Regions from separate parts of the Variovorax cryoconiti genome, predicted to be linked through region 2. Evidence: riboswitches for the same ligand, from Rfam matches in the RefSeq annotation. Region 2 holds a riboswitch; the other holds the start of a gene.

Region 1 (9,622 bases), on a different contig from region 2:
CGGTGTTCGACGCGAAGATCGTCACCAGCCGCTGCGGCGGCGCGGGCAGCACCACGGTGCGGCCCAGCGCGTCGCGCACGTCGATGGGCGCGGCGTGCGCCAGCGCCGCCACGCACACACCGAGGGCCAGCGCGATTCGCTTCATCGTCAGAACGTGACCTGCATGCCGACCTGCAACTCGCGGCCAGGCATGGAGGTGCCGCATCCGCCGTTCTGGAAGCGCGCATCAGCGATGCACGGCTTCTGGTCGAGCGCGATGAAGATCGGGCTGCGGTTGAGGTTGAAGAGGTTGTTGATGCCCGCGAACACCTTCACGTTGGGTGCGATGCGCCAGTCGCCGCGCAGGTTCCAGGTGGTGAAGGCGCCCTTGCGGTGGATGAAGGTGCTGCGTGGTTCGCCCTGCGGAATGCGCAGTATTTCTTCGGTGTCGTACCACATCGGTCCGCGCAGCAGGGCACCGACCTGCAGGCTCCAGTCGTTCGCCAGCTTGCCGGTGCCGCGGCCGTAGCGCAGGCCCACCGAGGCTTCGTACTTGTACATGCGCTGCACGCGGTCGGTGTCGAGCGCGGTCGCGCCCTTGTCGCGCATGGTGAAGTTGTAGTAGCCGTTGCCGTAGGCGTGCAGGTTGTAGACCCCAGTGCCGAAGTCGAGCGCCTTGGCCAGGTCCACGTCAATGGCCGCCTCGAGCCCGCGCACCAGGATGTCGGCCGCGTTGTTGGCGTAGTCCGAGGTGTTGGTCGTGGGCCCGCGCGACACGGTGATGATGCGGTCGGAGATGGTGTTCTGGAACAGCGCCATGTCCAGGGTCCACACCGGCATCCGGAGCGTGCCGCCGAACTCGATCTGCCGGTTGCTCTCGGGCTTGAGGCCCGGGTTGCCGAAAGTGCGGCCGCCGCCGACCGCGGTGAAGTCGGAGCCGAGCTCGGTCGACGTCGGCGCGCGGAAGCCGGTCGAGATGCCGGTGCGCAGGTTGAGCACGTCGAGCGCGCGCCAGGTCGCGCCGGTCGACCAGGTGGTTTCGCTGTAGTCCTGGCTGCCGCTGCGCTGCAGGGGCAGGTTGGGCGTCGGGTCGAAGCTGGTCGTGCCCCAGGTGCGGCGGGCGCCACCGCGCACCGTCAGCGTGTCGCTGAAGAACTTCTGCGCGTCCTCGAAGTACAGCGCGTTGACATGCTCGGTCTGGTTGTTGTCGTAGGGCGCGACCTGGCCGGTCGGCCCGCCGGGCAGCGCCACGCGAAAGCGCTCGGAGCGCAGGCGGCTGCGTTCCCAGTCGTAGCCCAGCAGCAGGTCGTTGCCCTCACCCACCTGGAAGCGCGGCTGCAGGCGCGTGCCGATGATGTCCAGTTGGCGGTCGTTGTGGTCGCGTGACGTCCCCGGCGTGGCCGCCGTGCCCGTGCGCACCACCGGCGACGCCCACTTGAACTCGTCCTCGTCCTTCACCGAATAGAACTGCGCCATCCAGCCCATGCGGTCGTCCCTCGTGCGGCCTTCGTACGTCACATCGAAGGACGCGTTGGTGCGGTCGTCCTGGCTGATGGTGTTGGCGCCCGACCCGCGGAAGCCCGCGTTGTAGATGCCGTCGGTGTGCAGCTTGAATTCGAGCCGGCTCAGGTCGTCGATCTGCAGGCCGACGCTGCCGGCGAAGCCGCGGCGCTCCCACGACGTGTTCTCCATCGTGCTGCCGCCCTTGCCCGAGCGGTAGTCGTCGCGCTGGCCGCCCGACACGCCGAAGTACCAGTCGATGGTGTCGTTGCCGCCACTGGTCTGCGCGTTGGCGTTGACGCCGCCCCAGGAACCGCCGGAGAGGCCGGCCTGGGTCGGCGGTGCGTTCGCGCCGCTCTTCATGATGATGTTGATCACGCCGCCCATGTTCTGGCTGCCGTAGATCACCGAGGCCGGGCCGCGCACGATCTCGATCCGCTCGACCTCGTTGGCCGACAGCTTCGAGATGTTGGCCGTTCCTGCCCGCCGGCCGTTGACCAGCACCAGCACCTGGCCCTTGTAGTCGCGGCCCTGGCCGTCGCTGGTCGCGCCGCGGATGTTGATGGAGGTCTGTGCGGCGGTCCATTCGCTGAAGAAGCCGACGGCGTTCTCGGCCAGCAGGTCGGTGACTGACCTGGCGGTCGAGCGCTCGATGGCCGCGCGGTCGATGACCTGCGTGGTGGCCGCGATGCGGCTGCGCGCTTCGGCCCGCGCGGTGGCGGTGACGAAGATCTCGGCCATCGCGTCGGCCTCTTGCGCCATGCCGTCGCCGGCAGCCAGCGACAACAAGGCCAGGAGGCCCAGGCGGGCGGGAACGGGGGACAACATGCGCATGCGTGCTCCAAAGCGTCCCGCGACCCCGCGGGACCCATTGCAATTCACCACGGGCGCACGCCGCAGGCCGGCACGGTGCATGTGCACCGACCGGCCCGGAACGACGCACGCCCGCAGCGTCCGAAGCGGTTGCAAAGGCCGGTATCCGGGCTCGCGGAGCGTCTGCGTGCGTGAATGCACCCAGACAGGACTCCTCGCCTTCCCACGTCGCGAAACGCAGTGGCTGGCCTGCCGAAGCAGCCCGTGAGGAGGTCCCAATCCGCTGACCGTTGCGGGGGCAGCGCAGGCCTGGCGCGTGTTGCGACGCGCGTCACCTGCTTCCCGTTTAACCCCGACGCATCCAGCGTTCGGGGCACCTTCGAACCGTGGGCGAGCCGGCCTGCCGCCGACTCGAACCCGCGCGGATTATAGGAACGCGGCCTGCGGCGGGGGACGGCGGGCGTTGCGCCAGCCAGTTCGGTTCAGCGCCAACCGGGACGCACGCGCAGACATGCGCCGGATCGATGCTTCAGCGCTGCGTCGCACCGGGTCGCCCGCGTCGATACAGGGTCCTCGCTTGCCATGCAGAGCCCACGACGAACACGACCAGCCATGTGAGCAACGCCCCTTTCACCAGCGGCGAATCCGGGCCGCTGGCCAGTGGCCGGGACGGTGGCAGACGGCTCAGCGTCTCGTTGATACCGGGCACGAGCAACAGGAAGAAGCTGAAGGACCAACCCAGCGTCGCGAGGTAGGTGCGGGCTCTGCCGAGAAATTGCAGTTTCGGCACCGACCATGCGCCGGCCATGGCCAGCAGCGCCAGGATGCCCAGCGCATGCCCTGCATTGAACCTGCCGGTGCTCGACAGACCGAACGCCGTCAGCACCGACAGCACCATGCCGATCCCGTAGACGCGACCGGAACGGGTGCCCGGCTCGATGGCGCCGAAACGGGCCAGGCTGTAGAGACCTGCGCCGAGCGGCAGGAGACTGATCGCCGTATGGGCGATACCGAGGGAGGAAAGCGGGTGAGGCATAGGAAGCGATATCTCATCGTGGGGATGGCGAGACTGTAGGAATTCCGGCAGCGACCGGGGGTGACAGGTGAATGACAAAACCGTCATCCGGCCAGTACGTTTCCGGGGTGGAGAATCCATCGGCATGAAGATCCTGATCATCGAGGACGACCCCAGGACAGGCGACTACCTGAAGAAGGGCCTGCGCGAAAGCGGCTACACCGTCGACCTGTCGCGCACGGGCACCGACGGCCTGGAGATGGCGTTGACCCACGTCTACGACCTGGTCGTTCTCGACGTCAACCTGCCCGGCATCGACGGCTGGAAGATCATGTCGGCGCTGCGTGAGAAAGACGATCTGCGCGTGCTGTTTCTGACCGCGCGCGACCAGTTGAGCGACCGCATCCGTGGGCTCGAACTCGGCGCGGACGATTACCTCGTCAAGCCGTTCTCCTTCACCGAGCTGGTGCTGCGGATCCGCACCCTGCTGCGCCGCGGGCCCGTGCGCGAAGCCGATGCCTACGAGATCGGCGACCTCAAGCTCGATGTACTCAGACGCAAGGTCACACGCCAGGGCGAGGAGATCTCGCTGACGAACAAGGAGTTCCTGCTGCTGCACCTGCTGATCAAGCGGCAGGGCGAGGCGTTGTCGCGCACCTTGATCGCCTCGGAGGTCTGGAACATGAATTTCGACAGCGATACCAATGTCGTCGACGTCGCCGTCAAGCGTCTGCGCGCCAAGGTGGATCGCCCGTTCGCGACGCCTTTGATTCACACCGTGCGCAACGTCGGCTACGCCTTCGGAGACCCGCCGGGCGACATGGTCGGGAGCGATCATTGACCGCGGCGTGGCGCCCGCGTTCGCTCGCGGTCCGCGTGACCTTGCTGTGCGGGCTGATCGCCGTGGCGATCACCGGCATGCTGGGGGCCAACTACTTCTTCGCCGTACGCACCGCCGTCCTGACCCATGCCGACGAGCAGCTGATCGCACGCACCGAGCACTTTCGACGCCTGGTCGGCGATGCCCGCACGGCCAGCGAACTGCGCGACCAGTCCCTGCTGCTCGTGGCCATTCTCGGCAATGCAGGCGACGTCCTCGTCGTCCGTCACCCGGGCGAGGCGCTGCCTTGGGTGGACGTCAATCCCGAGCGTCTGCCGCTTCCAGGCTGTGCGCCGCCGGTCGCCTTCGATCGGCCGATCGGTCGGCAGGATGTGTGCGATGCCCGAATGCCCAGCCTGCCGCGCGGACGCTGGATCACCGCCTTGGCACGATCCGGGCACGACGGCGCCATGGTCGAGATCACGACGGGCCATCCACTGGCCAGCGAGGCGCAGATGATCGGTCGCGCCCGCAATCAGGTGCTGTTCAGCACCGTCCTTGCCGTGCTGGCCTCCTTGCTGCTGGTCTATCTGGTGCTGCGCCGGGGCTTGCGATCGCTGCATCGGGTGGCCGCGCAAGCCTCCTTGATCGCACCGGTCAACCTGGCGATTCGGCTGCCGGAGCACGACGCGCCGCTCGAGCTGCAGCAGATGGTGGCGGCCTTCAACGCCATGCTCGATCGCATCACCGTCGGCTACGATCGACTCTCGCAGTCCTCGGCGGACCTCGCGCACGAAATCCGCACGCCGGTGGGCGCCTTGATCGGACAGACGCAGGTCGCTCTCAGCCGCACGCGCAGTGCCGACGACTACCAACAGGTGCTCGAATCGAATCTGCAGGAGTTGAACCGGCTCAGCCTGACCGTCGACACCATCCTGTTCCTGGCCCAGGCCGACCACGCCACACTCCAGATCGAGCGCGAGACGCTGGAGATGGACGACGAGTTGCGGCGGATCGCCGAATACTTCGAAGGCCCTGCGGACGAGGCGGGCCTGCGGTTCGACGTGCAGGCCAGCGGGACGGCGTGGGTCAATGCCCCGCTGTGTCGACGTGCCCTCCACAACCTCGTGGCCAATGCGGTTCGCTACAGCACGCCAGGCACCGTCGTGCGCTTGAGCGGCTATCACGGCGACGGGTTCTCGACCATGGCGGTCGAGAATGAAGGCATGCCCATTCCGCCCGCGCAGATGGAGCGGCTGTTCGACCGCTTCTACCGTGCCGATGCGGTGCACGCCCGCCCTGCCGAATCGAGCGGCCTGGGGTTGGCGATCGTGAAGGCCATCATGGACTTGCACGGGGGCGAAGTCACGGCATCGAGTTCCGCGACGGGCGCCATCCGGTTCGAGCTACGTTTTCATCATTGAGACGAAGAACGACCGAGGGGCCTGGTCCCGCTTCAGCCCTCGTCCGGCGTCCAATCGGGGCTGTAGCCGCCCAGTGCCGGGTGGTACATCTCATCGCCGTCGTGTTGGGTGAACTCCACGTTGAGACGGTCCTCGCGCAGCCCCAGTATCTCGACACAGTGCGCGCACAGGGCCTGTGCCACTGCCATGCGGAGCTCGGCAGAGCGGCCCTTGCGGATGTCCAGCATCATCACCGAGACCGCCGTTGGCGCTTCGCCTTCTGCCGTAATGCGCCAGAGGCCCCCGTCGCCCAACTCGCGCACGGCCACACTGATTCGTCGGATGTCGACAGACATCATCCGTGCGTACGTCTCGCTCATCGACGCTGCAAGCCGGCGCTTGTCTGCAGCAGGATAGTGTCCGTTCAAGTCGAGCTGAAGGTATGGCATCGAAACCCTTCCGAGATGGGGCGTGCATCGCATCGCAAAAAGCGCGTTGCGCCTGCTACCGCTTTTCTTTCACGAAGCCGGCCGCATTCTCATCGGCACCCGGGGTTCCTTCGTCGGAGTGCGGGTTGGCCTGACCCGCATCGGTGGGAAATTCTGGCTCGACCGGCAGCTGCGCCGGGTCGTCTTCATGGGGAACTTTGGAATTTGGCATAGGGATCCTTTCGGACACCTTAGCGCGTCCTCAAGCGAAGGCGTGTAGGCGTGTCGGCTACGCACGAAACTAAAAAGGTCCGGCGGCAGTCCGCAGCCAACTCACTCCCCCGTGCCTTCCAACGCGAAGAGCGGCACATCCGCTCGCCGGCTGAGCCACATGCCGCCGCCCAAGGCCTGGAACTTTCTCGACAAGCCGCGCCGATACAGATCGGCGCGGTGGCGAAACAGGAGCGGGTCGGTCAGGTCCTCGTCGACGATGTCGTTCTCGTAGTCCTCGAGCGTCACCGCTTCGAGATAGAGCGCGCCGCGGCTCAGCATTCCGAGGTTGCGCAGGGCCTGCTTCAGGTCGACGGGATTCAGGTAGGCCAGCACGCCCTGACAGATGACGAAGTCGAAGGGTTCCGGGGCACGGTAGTCCACCACCGAGCCGCGCTCCCAGCCGTAGCGACCGCACAGGTACTCGCTGACCTCGACGCCGTGATAGCTCGCCTGCGGGAAGTGCCGGGCGACGATGTCGCGCCAGAGGCCCACGCCACAGCCGACGTCGAGCACGCGCCGGACAGGAACACGCAGGTACTTCAGGTAGGCGCTCACGAAGGCACCGAGCCGCTCGACGTGCTGCGGGTCGGCCACCTTTGTCTTCTTGTCGAAGTAGTAGCGCGCGTAGTACGCCTCGTCAAAGGTGGCAGCGTCGACAGATTCCATGGGTGGATCCTACTTGGACGCGCCGCCGCGCGTCGCATCGCATAATCGCCGCCATGCCCACCCTTCGACGCCTCGCCATCCTGCACCGCTGCGTGCTGGCATGGTTTCTGTTGTCGATCGGGGTCGCGGTGGCGGGCCCGATGGTGAACCCGCAGGCGATGGAGCTGGTGTGCTCGGCCGTCGGTACCGTCAAGCTGGTCATCCAGACCGACGACGGTGCGCAGGAAGTGTCGAGCCTCGGCATGCACTGCCCGCTGTGCCTGGCCACCGGGGCACCGCCGCCTCCGGCCGTGCCGCTCACGGTCGCCACGCCCGAACCCCTGGGTCGGGCCCTGCAGTCCATACCGGCGGCGCGCCTCGCGGCCGCCACCGCCGCACCCCTGCCCGCGCGCGGGCCACCACAGCTCACCTGACGATCGATTTTTCGTAGCGTGCGGCGTCCGTCATCGAGGGGCGCCGTGCGTCGTATCGATGGGACGTGACGGCATCCAGCGCCGTCGTCCCGAGGCACGCGCCTTTGGCGCAGATGCTTTCCTTCGTGAGTTCTTCATGTTTTCTTTCCTGCTTTTGCGATCAGGCGCACGCCATGCGCTGCACGTTTCCGTTTCGTTCCGTCGCGCCCTGCCACGCACAGCGCTGGCCTCGGCTTCGCTCCTGGCCACGGTCTCCGTGTGGGCAGAGGCGCCGACGGCGTCCTTGCCGCAGGTCGACGTGACCGACAGCGCGGCGGCTTCCAACGGCCGGTTGAACCTCGACACGCCCACCGAAACCGGCAGCCGCCTCGGCCTGACGGTGCGCGAGACGCCGGCATCGGTCACGGTCGTGAACCGCGCGACCATCGACGCGCGCGGTGCGCAGGACACGCAGGAGATCCTGCGCGCCGTGCCTGGCATCACTGCGCACAACGCACCCGGCGCCATCGGCGTGAACTACCGGGGCTTCGGCAGCGGCTCGCTCAGCCAGATGTTCAACGGCATCAATGTCCAGTACTCGATCGCGGCACGCCCGGTGGACAGCTGGATCTACGACCGGGTCGAAGTCATCGGCGGCCCGTCGAGCTTCCTGTTCGGCGCAGGTGCGGTCGGCGGATCGATCAACTACATCAGCAAGCTCGCCGAGCGCCACGACTTCTCCGAAGTGCAGGTGCGCGCCGGCACGCAGGGCCTCAAGGAAGGCTCATTCGGCCTGAACCGCCGCATCGCCGGTGACGGCGGGGCCGGGAGCCATTACCTGCGGCTCGACGTGAACCATCGCGACGCCGACAGCCGGACCGACGGCACCGGCACCCGGTCGACGCAGCTGGCCACCTCGCTCCTGTCGGACTTGGGCGGCGGCTTCACCCACACGCTGGCCTACGAGTATCAGAAGGAGCAGGTCGACCGGCCCTACTGGGGCACACCGGTGCTCAACCCCGCCAGCGGGACGCTGCGGGTCGACACCGGCATCCGCTTCAAGAACTACAACAGCGCCGACGGCATCTATGCGCAGGAGGTGCAGTGGCTGCGCTCCATCGCGGAACTGCGCCTCGGCGATGCGCTCCAGGTCAAGAACACCTTCTATGCCTACGACGCGCTACGCGACTACCGCAACGTGGAGACGTACCGTTACAACGCCACGAACACCGCCGTGATCCGTTCCGGGGCGCTGCTGCAGCGCCACGACCAGCGCGTGGTCGGCGACCGCATCGAGGGGCTCTACAAGGGCCAGCTCGGCGGGCGCCGGAGCGATTGGTCCTTCGGGCTGGATGTGAGCGAGAACAAGCAGACGCGCTTTCCGAACAGCCTGTCGGCCACCGTCAGCACGGTGAACCCCTACGACTTCACGACCGAGAATTTCTTCCAGGTACCGGGCATGCGGCCGGGCTTCAACCCGGACCGGGACAACAAGGTGACGACCGCTGCGCTCTTTCTGGAGAACCGCACCGCGCTCGTTCCCGCGCTGAACCTCGTCACCGCGCTGCGCCACGAGCGCATCGACCTCGACCTGACCAACCGGCGCGCCGTCACGGCCGCCGCACCAGCCAGCTACGGCCGCCGCTACGACCCGACCACCGGCCGCATCGGCCTGGTGTGGGATGTGGCGCCCGGTGCGAACCTGTACGCGCAATACGCGACGGCCGCCGATCCGCCGTCGGGCGTCCTGTCGACGGCCTCGTTCGCCGACGTGATGAACAACAGCGACCTGACGACAGGCCGCCAGTTCGAGATCGGCTCCAAGCTCGACTTCTGGCAGGGCAAGGGCACAGCGACCATCGCCGCCTACGACATCACGCGCAAGAACATCTCGACGCAGGACCCGAACAACAGCGCCCTCACGGTGCTGGTGGGCGAACAGTCCGCGCGCGGCGTCGAACTGGCGGTCGGCCTGCAGCCCACGGCGCAATGGGCGCTGCAGGGCAACGTCACCTACGTCGATGCGCAGTACGAGAAGTACCGCCAGGGCGGCGTGTCGCTGGCCGGCAAGACGCCGACCAACACGCCCTCGACGGTGGCGAACCTGTGGGTGTCCTACGCCTTCACGCCGGCGGTGCAGGCGAGCGTCGGCCTGCGCCATGTCGGCAAGGTGTATGCCGACGCGGCCAACACCATGCACTGGCCGGCCTACACGCTGCTGGACCTGGGCGTGAGCTGGAAGGTGAACAAGTCGGTCACGCTGATCGGCCGCGTGCGCAACGCGACCGACACGCTCTACGCCGCCAGCATCAGCAGCACCTCGGCCTACCTCG
Region 2 (9,622 bases):
CCCGCGAAGTGCCGCATGTCACGGCGCTCGTGGATGGCGCGGTAGACGGCCCGTGTCTCGGCCGCAGAGAAGTCCTGCGCGTTCATCGTCGTCAATCCTCGATGCCGCGTTGCGCCGGGATGCCGGCCTTGAACGCATGCTTGACCATCGTCATCTCGGTCACCGTGTCGGCCAGTTCGATGATCTCGGGCGGGCAGCGGCGGCCGGTGAGCGCCACGTGCACGTGCCTGGGCCGCTCGCGCAGCGTGGCCAGCACGTCGTCCAGCGGCAGCCAGCCGTAAATGAGCGGGTAGGTGATCTCGTCGAGCACCACGAGGAAGTAGTCACCCGACAGGATCGACGCCTTGGCGCGCAGCCAGCCGTCTCGGGCCAGCTGCCCTGAATGCTCCAGGTCCTGGCTCTTCCAGCTGAACCCGTCGCCCAGGCCCTCGATCGGAATGCCGATCTGCTCGAACATGCGGTGCTCGCCGAAGCGCGCCGTCGGCACCTTCATGAATTGCCAGATCTTCACGGCCTTGCCGCGGCCGTGGGCGCGCAGCGCAAGGCCGAAGGCCGCGGTGCTCTTGCCCTTGCCGTCGCCGGTGTTGACGATGACGATGCCGCGGCGTTCGCCTTCGGGCTTCTCGTAGGGCTTGGCGCTGGGTGGGGTTTCGATCTGCATGGGTATTCCTTCGTTGTCTAGCGGGGCAGCGCGATCCATTGGTCGGCGACGCGGTGGATTGCCACGCGCTCGTCGAAGACGTGTTCCAGGGCCCGGTGGGTCGATGCATCGGCCGCCTCGCCGTGGTGCAGCAGGCGGCCCTCGGCCATCACCGCCACGGTGTCGGCAGCCAGCGCCATCGAGAGTTCGTGCAGCACGCTGACCACCGTGCGGCCGTCGGCCACCAAGGCCCGCACCGTGTGCATCCAGTCGGCCTGGTGCGGCGGGTCGAGGTTGGCCAAGGGTTCGTCCATCAGCAGCACCTCGGCCTCGACCGCCAGCGCGCGCGCCAGCAGCACGCGCTGGCGCTCGCCGCCCGAGAGCTGACCGAGCGGGCGTTCGCGCCAGTCCCAGGCCTGCGTGCTGCGCAGTGCGCGCTCGACCGCGGCATGATCGGCCGGGCTCGGCGCCGCCAGCCAGCGCTGGTGCGGCAGTCGGCCGAGCATCGCGACGTCGTAGACCAGCAGGTCGTCGGCGCTGCCCTCGCCCGCCCCGCCCTGCCCCAGCCAGGCCAGCCGCTGCGCACGGGTGCGGCCGGGCAGGCGCTGCAACGATTGGCCGAAGAGCCGCACCGCGCCCTCGTGCGGCAACAGGCCGGCCATCACGCGCAGCAGCGTCGATTTGCCGGCGCCGTTCGGGCCGACGATGGCGCTCCAGCGGCCCGCGGGCAGCACCAGGTCGATGCCGTGCAGCACCACCGTCTGGCCGAGCGTGGCGTGCACGCCTTCGGCCTGCAGCGCGGGCGTCGCGGCGGGCGTCATCGGCCACCTCGCAGGCTGCGGCGGTGCATCAGCCACAGCAGGTAGCTGCCGCCGAGCACCGCGGTCAGCACGCCGACCGGCAGCTCCTGCGGCGCGATCAGCCAGCGCGCACCGAGGTCGGCGGTCATCAGCAGCAGGCCGCCCATCAGCGTCGACAGCACCAGCAGCCAGGCGTGCGTGGTCTTGACGACCGAGCGCACCAGGTGCGGCGCGGCCAGGCCGACGAAGGCGATGAGGCCGGTCTGCGCCACGGCCGCGCCCGTGGCCAGCGCCAGCACCGCCACCAGCGCGGCGCGCATCGCGCCCAGCGGCAGGCCGAGGCTCGCCGCAGTCGATTCGCCCAGCGCCAGGCCGTCGAGCACCGGCGCCAGCGCCCAACCCAGCAGCAGGCAACCGGTGCCGAAGATCGCCATCAGTGCACAGGCGCTCCAGCCGACCAGGCCGGTGCTGCCCAGCATGAAGCCGGTGAGCGCGACCAGGATGTCGGCCGACTGAATGGTGATCAGGTCTTTCACCGCGCCCAGCACCACGCCGACGATCACGCCGGCCAGCAAGAGGCGCAGCGTCTGCTGCACCCCGCGTGCGAGCGCCAGCGTGAGCAGCACGGCCACCACGGCGCCCACGAAGGCGGCGCCGGTCAGGCCCAGCCGCACCACCCACTGCGTGGTGCTCGGCGAGGCGCCGAAGAGCAGCAGCGCCACGGCGACGCCGAGCGCTGCGCCCGAGGCGCTGCCCAGCAGGTACGGGTCGGCCAGCGGGTTGCGGAACAGCCCCTGCGCCACCGCGCCTGCCAGCCCGAGCAGCCCGCCAGCCAGCCAGGCGCCGAGGGTGCGCGGCAGGCGGATGTCCCAGACGATCTGCAGCGCGATGGGGTCGTGGCGCGCCGCCAGCACGCTCTGGAAACCGGTGCTGCCGATGCCCAGGCCGAACAGCAGCGCACCGGCCGACAGCAGCAGCAAGGCGAGGGCCAGGAGCGGCGCACGACGTCGTTGCAGCTTCATGGCGCCTTGTCGGCGAGGCACTTCGCCATGAGCCGTGCGGCCTCGCCCATGCGCGGGCCGGGCCGCACCAGCACGTCGGACTCAGCGGCGGTGAAGCGGCAGACGCGCCCTTCGCGCACCGCGCGGATGCCGGCCCAGCCCGGCCGCTGCTCCAGCCCGGCGGCGCTGCGCTCGCCCACCATGATCACATCGGGATTGGCGCGCACCACGTATTCCGGGTTGATCTTGGGGAAGGGCCCGAGCGACGCCGGCACGATGTTGCGCACGCCCAGGCGGGTCATCGTCTCGCCGATGAAGGAACTCTCGCCGGCCGCATAGGGGCCGCTGTTCACCTCGAAATAGACGCGCATCGCCCGCGCCGAGGGCGGCACCGACTGCGCCGCGGCCGACACGCTGGCGTCGATCACCCGCCAGACGCGCGGCGCCTCGTGCGTACCCAGCACCTCGTCGAGCTTGGCGAGCACACGCTGCACGTCGGCATGGTTCTTGGGCTCGAGCACCAGCACCTTCAGGCCGAGGGCTTCGAGCCGCTGCGTGACGCGCGACGATTTCGCGAGCAGCACCGCGTCGGGCCGGAGCGCGACGATAGCCTCCACGTTCGGGTCGAGCCCGCCGCCGACCTGCGGCAGCGCACGCACCGGCGCGGGCGAGTTCGAATAGCGGTCCACGCCGACCAGCCGTGCGCAGGCGCCCATCTCGCAGACGCCTTCGGTCAACGAGGGCAGCAATGTGACGATGCGCTGCGGCGGCTGCGGCAGGTCGACCACGACACCGCGCTCGTCGGTCACCTGGACCGCATGGGCTGCGGCGCAGAAGGCCATCCATGCGCCGCAGGCAAGCAAGGCGCGCAAGAACGACGTCATGCAGGTTCCTTCAAGGTCAGCGGCAGGCCGGCCGCCATCAGCGTGACGCGGTCGCAGGCCGCGGCCACGGCCTGGTTGAGCCGGCCCAGCGCATCGACGAAGGCACGCACCTCGCGGCCCAGCGGGATCACCCCCAGGCCGATCTCGTTGCCGACCAGCACGATGGGGCCCCGCGCGTCGCGCAATGCGGCGACCAGCGACGCCGCCGCATCGCCGGCATCGGCGGGCGCGCCGTGCAGCGGCATCGTCAGGTTCGTGAGCCACAGCGTGAGGCAATCGACCACCACCAGCGTGCCGGGCGCGGACAGCGCCGCGATCGTGCCCGGCAACGCCAGCGGCTCCTCGACCGTACGCAGGCCGGGCACGCGCACCGCGCGGTCGGCCCGGTGGCGCGCGATGCGCTCGTGCATCTCGGCATCGTGCGGCTGCGCGGTGGCGATCAGGACGGCGTCGCGTGCGGCGTCGGCCGCGAGCCAGGCGGCGGCCGCCATCTCGGCACGGCGCGACTTGCCGCTCCGCTGGCCGCCGAGGATCAGTTCGCGTTCAAAGCGCATGCGCACCTTCCAGGGGTTCGGGAAGAAAGAGCCGCGCCGCGGCCTCGGGGTTCGACGGGAACCAGGCGTGAAAGTAGCTCGCGCGTAGAGCGCCCTGTTCATAGACCGCCTCGCCGATGCCCACCGCCTGCACGGCGCCCGGCTTGGCGGTGCGCAGCGCGACAGGGTACGGCGTCTCGCAGGACGAATAGTGGAAGGTGTGGCCGCGCAAGGACAGCGCACCGATGTCCAGCTGCTGCGGCCCCAGGCCGGACAGGCGCTTTTGCATCGTCACGCGGCCCGGCAACAGGCCCCACATCCGATGCGCCGTGCCATCCGCCGTGACCAGCGTGTCGAACAGCGACATCATGCCGCCGCACTCGGCCCACAGCGCCTTGCCGACCGCGACATGGGCCGCCAGCGCGTCGCGCACGGCAGTGCAGCGCGACAGCGCCTCGGCATGCAGCTCGGGGTAGCCGCCCGGCAGCCAGACCGCGTCGCAGTCCGGCAGCGCGTCACCCGCCAGCGGCGAGAAGAAAACGACGCGCGCCCCCAGCGCGGCCAGCTGGTCGAGGTTGGCCGGGTAGATGAAGGAGAAGGCGGCATCGCGGGCGACGGCGATGGTGCGGCCGGCGAGCCACCGCGGCGTCGGTGCGTCGGCCGGCGATGGCGAATCATCGACATGCAACTGCGGCAGCGCGTCGAGCGGGCGCTGGCCCAGCGGCGTCGCGGCCAGCGCGTCGGCAGCAGCGTCGAGCCGCGCCATTGCATCGCCGAGCTCCGTGGCGCCAACCAGGCCCAGGTGGCGTTCGGGCAGGCTGAAGGCTTCGCCCTTGGGCAGGCCGCCGAGCCATTGCGCCGGATCGCGCAGCGCATCTTCCAGCATGCCGGCATGGCGCTCGCTGGCCACGCGGTTGGCCAGAACGCCGGCCCAGGGCAGGCCCGGGCGGAAGTTCTGCAGGCCGAAGGCCAGCGCCCCGAAGGTGCCGGCCATGGCGCGCGCATCGATCACGGCCACGACCGCGAGGCCGAAGCGCTCGGCCAGGTCGGCCGCGCTCGGCGTGCCATCGAACAGGCCCATCACGCCTTCGACGATCACCAGGTCGCAGGTTGCCGCGGCCTCGTGCAGCCGCGCGCGGCAGTCGGCTTCGCCGGTCATCCAGAGGTCCAGCGAATGCACTGGCGCGCCGGTGGCGAGCGCCAGCCAGTGCGGGTCGAGGAAGTCCGGCCCGCACTTGAAGGCGCGCACGCGCCGGCCCTGCCGTGCGTGCAGGCGCGCGAGCGCGGCCGCCACCGTGGTCTTGCCCTGGCCGGACGCCGGGGCTGCCACGAGGATGGCCGCGCAGCTGGCGCGTGGCGTTACAGCGGCGACCACTTCAGCCCGAGGTAGGCGGTGCGGCCGCCGGTGGCGTAGATGCGGGCCAGCGCATAGTCCTTGTCGCCCGCGTTGTCCAGGCGCGCGATCAGCGTCAGCGACGGCGTGAGCCGGGTGCTCGCCACCAGATTGAGCAGCGTGTAGCCGCCGAGCCGGCGGGTGTTGGCGGCATCGTCGTAGCGCATGCTCGACGTCTGCACCTCGGCGCCCAGCGTCCAGCCGGCGACGGCCCAGTCGGCGCCCAGCGTGCCGTGCCGGCGGGCGCGGCGGGCCAGCTGCTTGTCGGTCACGAGATCGCGTGGATCCTGGAAGTCGGCGGAGGCGCGCAGCGTGACATCACCGATGCGGTGGCCCGCGCTCAGCGTGAGGCCTTGGTACTCGGCACGTGCCGTGTTGGCGTAGCAGCCACCGAAGGTCGACCCCACGGCGGCGGAGCACGCGAACGAACTGCCATCAAAGGAGATCAGGTTGCTCACGCGGTTGCGGTACACGACGACGCCCGCGTTGCTCGTACCTTCGCTCCAGCGCAGGCCCAGTTCGACGTTGCGGCCTTCTTCAGGCTTGAGGCTCGCGACACCGTATTGACTGAAGCGCTGGTACAGCGTCGGCGCGCGGAAGGCGGTCCCGGCCGAAGCCGTCGCACGCCACTGCGGCGTGATCGCGAAGCCGTAGGCGGCGCTGCCGGTGGTCTTGCCGCCGAACTCGCTGTCGTCGTCGTGCCGCGCCTGCAGCTGCAGCGAATGGGGGCCCTGCACGAAGCCGTAGCCGAGCGACAGCGCGTTCTGCGACCGGTCGCGCGCGAGCAGCGCAGGCGCGTTCGTCAGCGCGTCCTCACGCCGTTCGAGCGTGGCATTGAAGCGGTGCGCCCCGAACTTGACATCGTTCTGGAACAGATAGCCGCGGGTCTCGGTCTCGGTGCGATAGAACGAGGGATCGGTCTGGTAGGTGGTCTTGCCGTCGGTCACCTGCAGGCGGGTGCTGTAGATCTCGTTCCACTTGGCCGTCCAGGCCAGGCCGGCGGTGCGCAGGGTGTTGGTGCCGGTGTCGTCGGCGAACACGGCGGGCGGCCGGGCGCCCGTGCGGGACGCGTCGTATTGCGCCTCGGTGTCGCTGTACAGGAAGGTGCCTTCGAGCCGGTGCGCCGGGTTGATCTGGAAGCCCAGTCGCGCATTGGCCGCCGTGTTGCGGTAGCCGTCGCGGTCGGGGCTGGTCCAGCCGTCGGCGCCGTACTGCGCGGTCCGCACCGGGTTGCGCTTGTCGAGCGGCTGGATGTTGTAGCCGTCGCTCTCCTCGTGGGACACGCCCAGCGCGTAGTCGAAGGCACCGCCCTCGCCGGCCGAGCCGCTCAGTCCGGCTTCGGTCTTGCGCAGGTTGTGGCTGCCGATGCCCACGCCGACGAAAGGCCTCGCCGGGCCTTCGCCGCGCCTGGTGAAGAGCTGGATCACGCCACCGATGGCGTCCGAACCGTACACCGCGGCGGCCGGGCCGCGCAGCACTTCGATGCGGTCGATCTGTCCGAGCGGGATGCCTTCCCAGGCGGCGCCGCCGGTCGACTGCGAATCGATGCGCACGCCGTCGATATAGACCGCGGTGAAGCGCGACTCGGCGCCGCGGATGAAGACGCTGGTCGCATTGCCGATGCCGCCGCTGCGGCCGATCTCGATGCCCGGCAGGCGCGCGAGCACATCGGCCACGCCGGTGGCGCCGCTGCGTTCGATGGTGTCGCGGTCGACGATGGACACGTCGGCCACCAGGTCCGACAGCGGTTGCTCGACGCGCGTGGCGGTGACCACGGTTTCGCGCAGGGCGGGCGCAGCGGACGGACTCTGCGCCAGCGCGCAGATCGGAAAGGCCGCGGCGACGGCCCAGGGCAACGTGGCCCGGCCGACGCGCGCGCGCGAACGCACAGGCAGGAAAGCGCCCGCGGAAGAAAAGCGATGAATCATGGGAACGAACTCGAAAACAAAACCCTGTCCGGCTTCCCCGCCGGACGTGTGGGCGTCACGACCGCGTGCACGCCAGGGGCGCACGCACGGTCTCCTCGTTGGCCGGTATCCGGGCTGACAGAGCGACCTTCATCGCCTTCCCAGGCACCTGTTTCAGGGCGCCCAGTGGCTGATGATGAAAGCGGAAGCGGTGAGGGTTCCGTCTGTTTGACCGTTGCGGGGGCAGCGCAGGCTGACCTCGGCCCGAAGGGCTCTGGCTCCTGCTTCCCGTTGAACTGCACCGCGTGAACCGCGGGGCGAGCACCAACGCACGGGATTCTAAGGGCGGCTGCTGGCCGCCAGGCCCCTACAATCTCCAGCCATGTCCGCACCGAGCCCCCTCGATCAGATCGCAGAGCGTGTCGAACGTTTGCTCGTGCGCCATGAAGAAATCCGGCGCACCAACGCGCTGCTGCTGGCACAGGTCGAAGCACTCACGCGCGAACGCGACGCGCTGAAGTCGCGCCTCGCGGCGGCCCGCACCCGCATCGACGCCGTGCTCGAACGGCTGCCGATCGAACCGTCAGAGGATTCCAGCGCCTCATGAAACAGATCGAAGTCCAGATCATGGGCCAGAGCTACCTGCTCGGCTGCCCCGAAGGCGGCGAAGCGCAGTTGCGCGAAGCCGTCGAACGCGTCGACGTGGCCATGTGCAAGATCCGCGACGCCAACAAGGTGAAGGCACGCGACCGCATCGCGGTGCTGGCCGCACTCAACCTGGCCTTCGACCTGGGCCAGCAACCCGCCGCCGCGCCTTCCCCGGCTGCTCCGGTCGAGCCGGCACCGGCGGCGCTGAATGGCACGGCACCCGACTACGCACGCGCGGCCCAACTGATCCAGCGTCTGGATCACGCGCTCGCGGGCGACGGCCTGCTTCTCTGACGCGCCGACGCGTTGTTGTCAACGCGAATTCGGCAGATCGCGTGGCCCATTGGCCTACACGTCCGACGCGATGCATGCGTAAAATCGGAGGGGTCTGCAGTGCGTGTCGGGCTTAATATTTCCTTGTTCCAATGCTCTCCGGAGCCGGGCTTGGTACATCGCTAGACGGGCGTGATCATCTCGCGTCAGATGAACCCGAAGTCTTGCTGCCCTCGCCCACCTGAACCCTGGTTCAGGATGCGGGTCCGGCACACCCCACTGCAGACACCTTTTCAGCCCGCGACGGTCCCTCATCGGGGCCGTCGTTTTTTCTGACGGAAGTTGTCTCTCGCATGTCGCTCGAACCGATGCTCATCCTCGAACTCGCCGTGCTGGGCATCGGCACCGGCTTCCTGGCAGGCCTGCTGGGCATCGGCGGCGGCATGCTGATGGTGCCCTTCATCACGATCATCCTGGGTCACCGCGGCGTGCCCGCCGACCTGGCCGTGAAGATGGCGATCGCGACCTCGATGGCCACCATCATCTTCACCTCGATCTCGAGCGTGCGCGCCCACCACAAGCGCGGCGCGGTGCGATGGGACATCGTCAAGCGGCTGTCGCCCGGCATCGTGATCGGCAGCCTGATCGGCAGCCTCGGCGTCTTCGCGCTGCTCAAGGGCACGGCGCTGGCCATCTTCTTCGCGCTCTTCGTCGGCTTCTCGGCCACGCAGATGTTCCTCGACAAGAAACCCAAGCCGACGCGCCAGATGCCCGGCACCGCGGGGCAGCTCGGCGCAGGCGGCGTGATCGGCTTCATCTCGGGCCTGGTCGGCGCGGGCGGCGGTTTCATCAGCGTGCCCTTCATGACCTGGTGCAACGTCGCCATCCACAACGCGGTCGCCACCAGCGCGGCGCTGGGCTTCCCGATCGCGGTCGCCAACGTGGCCGGCTACATCGTGAGCGGCCACAACGTGCAGGGCCTGCCGGCCGGCGCCTTCGGCTACATCTGGCTGCCGGCGCTGGTCGTGATCGCGGCCTGCAGCGTCTTCACGGCGCCACTGGGCGCCAAGGCGGCGCACAGCCTGCCGGTGAAAAAGCTCAAGCGGGTGTTCGCAAGCATCCTCTACGTGCTGGCGGCGTACATGCTCTGGAAGGGCCTGCAGGGCTGATGCCGCAAAGGCCGCCGCGACGTGCGGTCACGCGTCGCGGCCGGCCGAGACGGGTGCATGCTGGGCCATCAGTTCGATCACCCAGTCGATGAACACGCGGAGTTTGGCGCTGACACGCCGGTTCGGCGGAAACGCCACGAACATCGGCATCGGATCCATCCGCCACTCCTCGAACAGCGCGACCAGCTCGCCGCGTGCCACATGCGCCTTGGCCATGTACTCCGGCAGCCAGAGAATCCCCAACCCCGCCAGGCCGGCCTCCAGATAGGCGTTGCCGTCGTCGAAGGAGAAGGCGCAGTGCCCCTGCACCTCGACGCGCTCGTCGCCGCGCCGCATGGCGTAGGGGAAGGTCTTGCCCGTGCGCGACCACACGT

Evidence for each region. Region 2 has a riboswitch for cobalamin ahead of ACSFA2_RS15220 (TonB-dependent receptor domain-containing protein). Riboswitches for the same ligand answer to the same signal wherever they lie in the genome.
Region 1: it holds a riboswitch for cobalamin, as region 2 does, so the genes downstream of both, ACSFA2_RS10655 (TonB-dependent receptor) here and ACSFA2_RS15220 (TonB-dependent receptor domain-containing protein) in region 2, are expected to answer to the same signal.

Annotation. Positions count from the first base shown of each region.
Region 1 covers NZ_JBPJZI010000003.1:322,398-332,019, reverse strand. The annotation lists gene ACSFA2_RS10660 (ABC transporter substrate-binding protein) at 1-145, opposite strand, end outside; gene ACSFA2_RS10655 (TonB-dependent receptor) at 148-2,307, opposite strand; cobalamin riboswitch at 2,433-2,687, opposite strand; gene ACSFA2_RS10650 (hypothetical protein) at 2,822-3,328, opposite strand; gene ACSFA2_RS10645 (heavy metal response regulator transcription factor) at 3,453-4,148, shown strand; gene ACSFA2_RS10640 (heavy metal sensor histidine kinase) at 4,145-5,551, shown strand; gene ACSFA2_RS10635 (tautomerase family protein) at 5,584-5,979, opposite strand; gene ACSFA2_RS10630 (class I SAM-dependent methyltransferase) at 6,292-6,897, opposite strand; gene ACSFA2_RS10625 (DUF2946 family protein) at 6,951-7,310, shown strand; gene ACSFA2_RS10620 (TonB-dependent receptor) at 7,447-9,622, shown strand, end outside.
Region 2 covers NZ_JBPJZI010000005.1:290,045-299,666, reverse strand. The annotation lists gene bluB (5,6-dimethylbenzimidazole synthase) at 1-86, opposite strand, end outside; gene cobO (cob(I)yrinic acid a,c-diamide adenosyltransferase) at 92-661, opposite strand; gene ACSFA2_RS15245 (ABC transporter ATP-binding protein) at 679-1,461, opposite strand; gene ACSFA2_RS15240 (FecCD family ABC transporter permease) at 1,458-2,462, opposite strand; gene ACSFA2_RS15235 (ABC transporter substrate-binding protein) at 2,459-3,325, opposite strand; gene ACSFA2_RS15230 (bifunctional adenosylcobinamide kinase/adenosylcobinamide-phosphate guanylyltransferase) at 3,322-3,879, opposite strand; gene ACSFA2_RS15225 (cobyrinic acid a,c-diamide synthase CobB) at 3,869-5,233, opposite strand; gene ACSFA2_RS15220 (TonB-dependent receptor domain-containing protein) at 5,218-7,179, opposite strand; cobalamin riboswitch at 7,263-7,502, opposite strand; gene ACSFA2_RS15215 (DUF904 domain-containing protein) at 7,541-7,765, shown strand; gene ACSFA2_RS15210 (cell division protein ZapA) at 7,762-8,100, shown strand; gene ACSFA2_RS15205 (sulfite exporter TauE/SafE family protein) at 8,433-9,248, shown strand; gene ACSFA2_RS15200 (LysR family transcriptional regulator) at 9,276-9,622, opposite strand, start outside.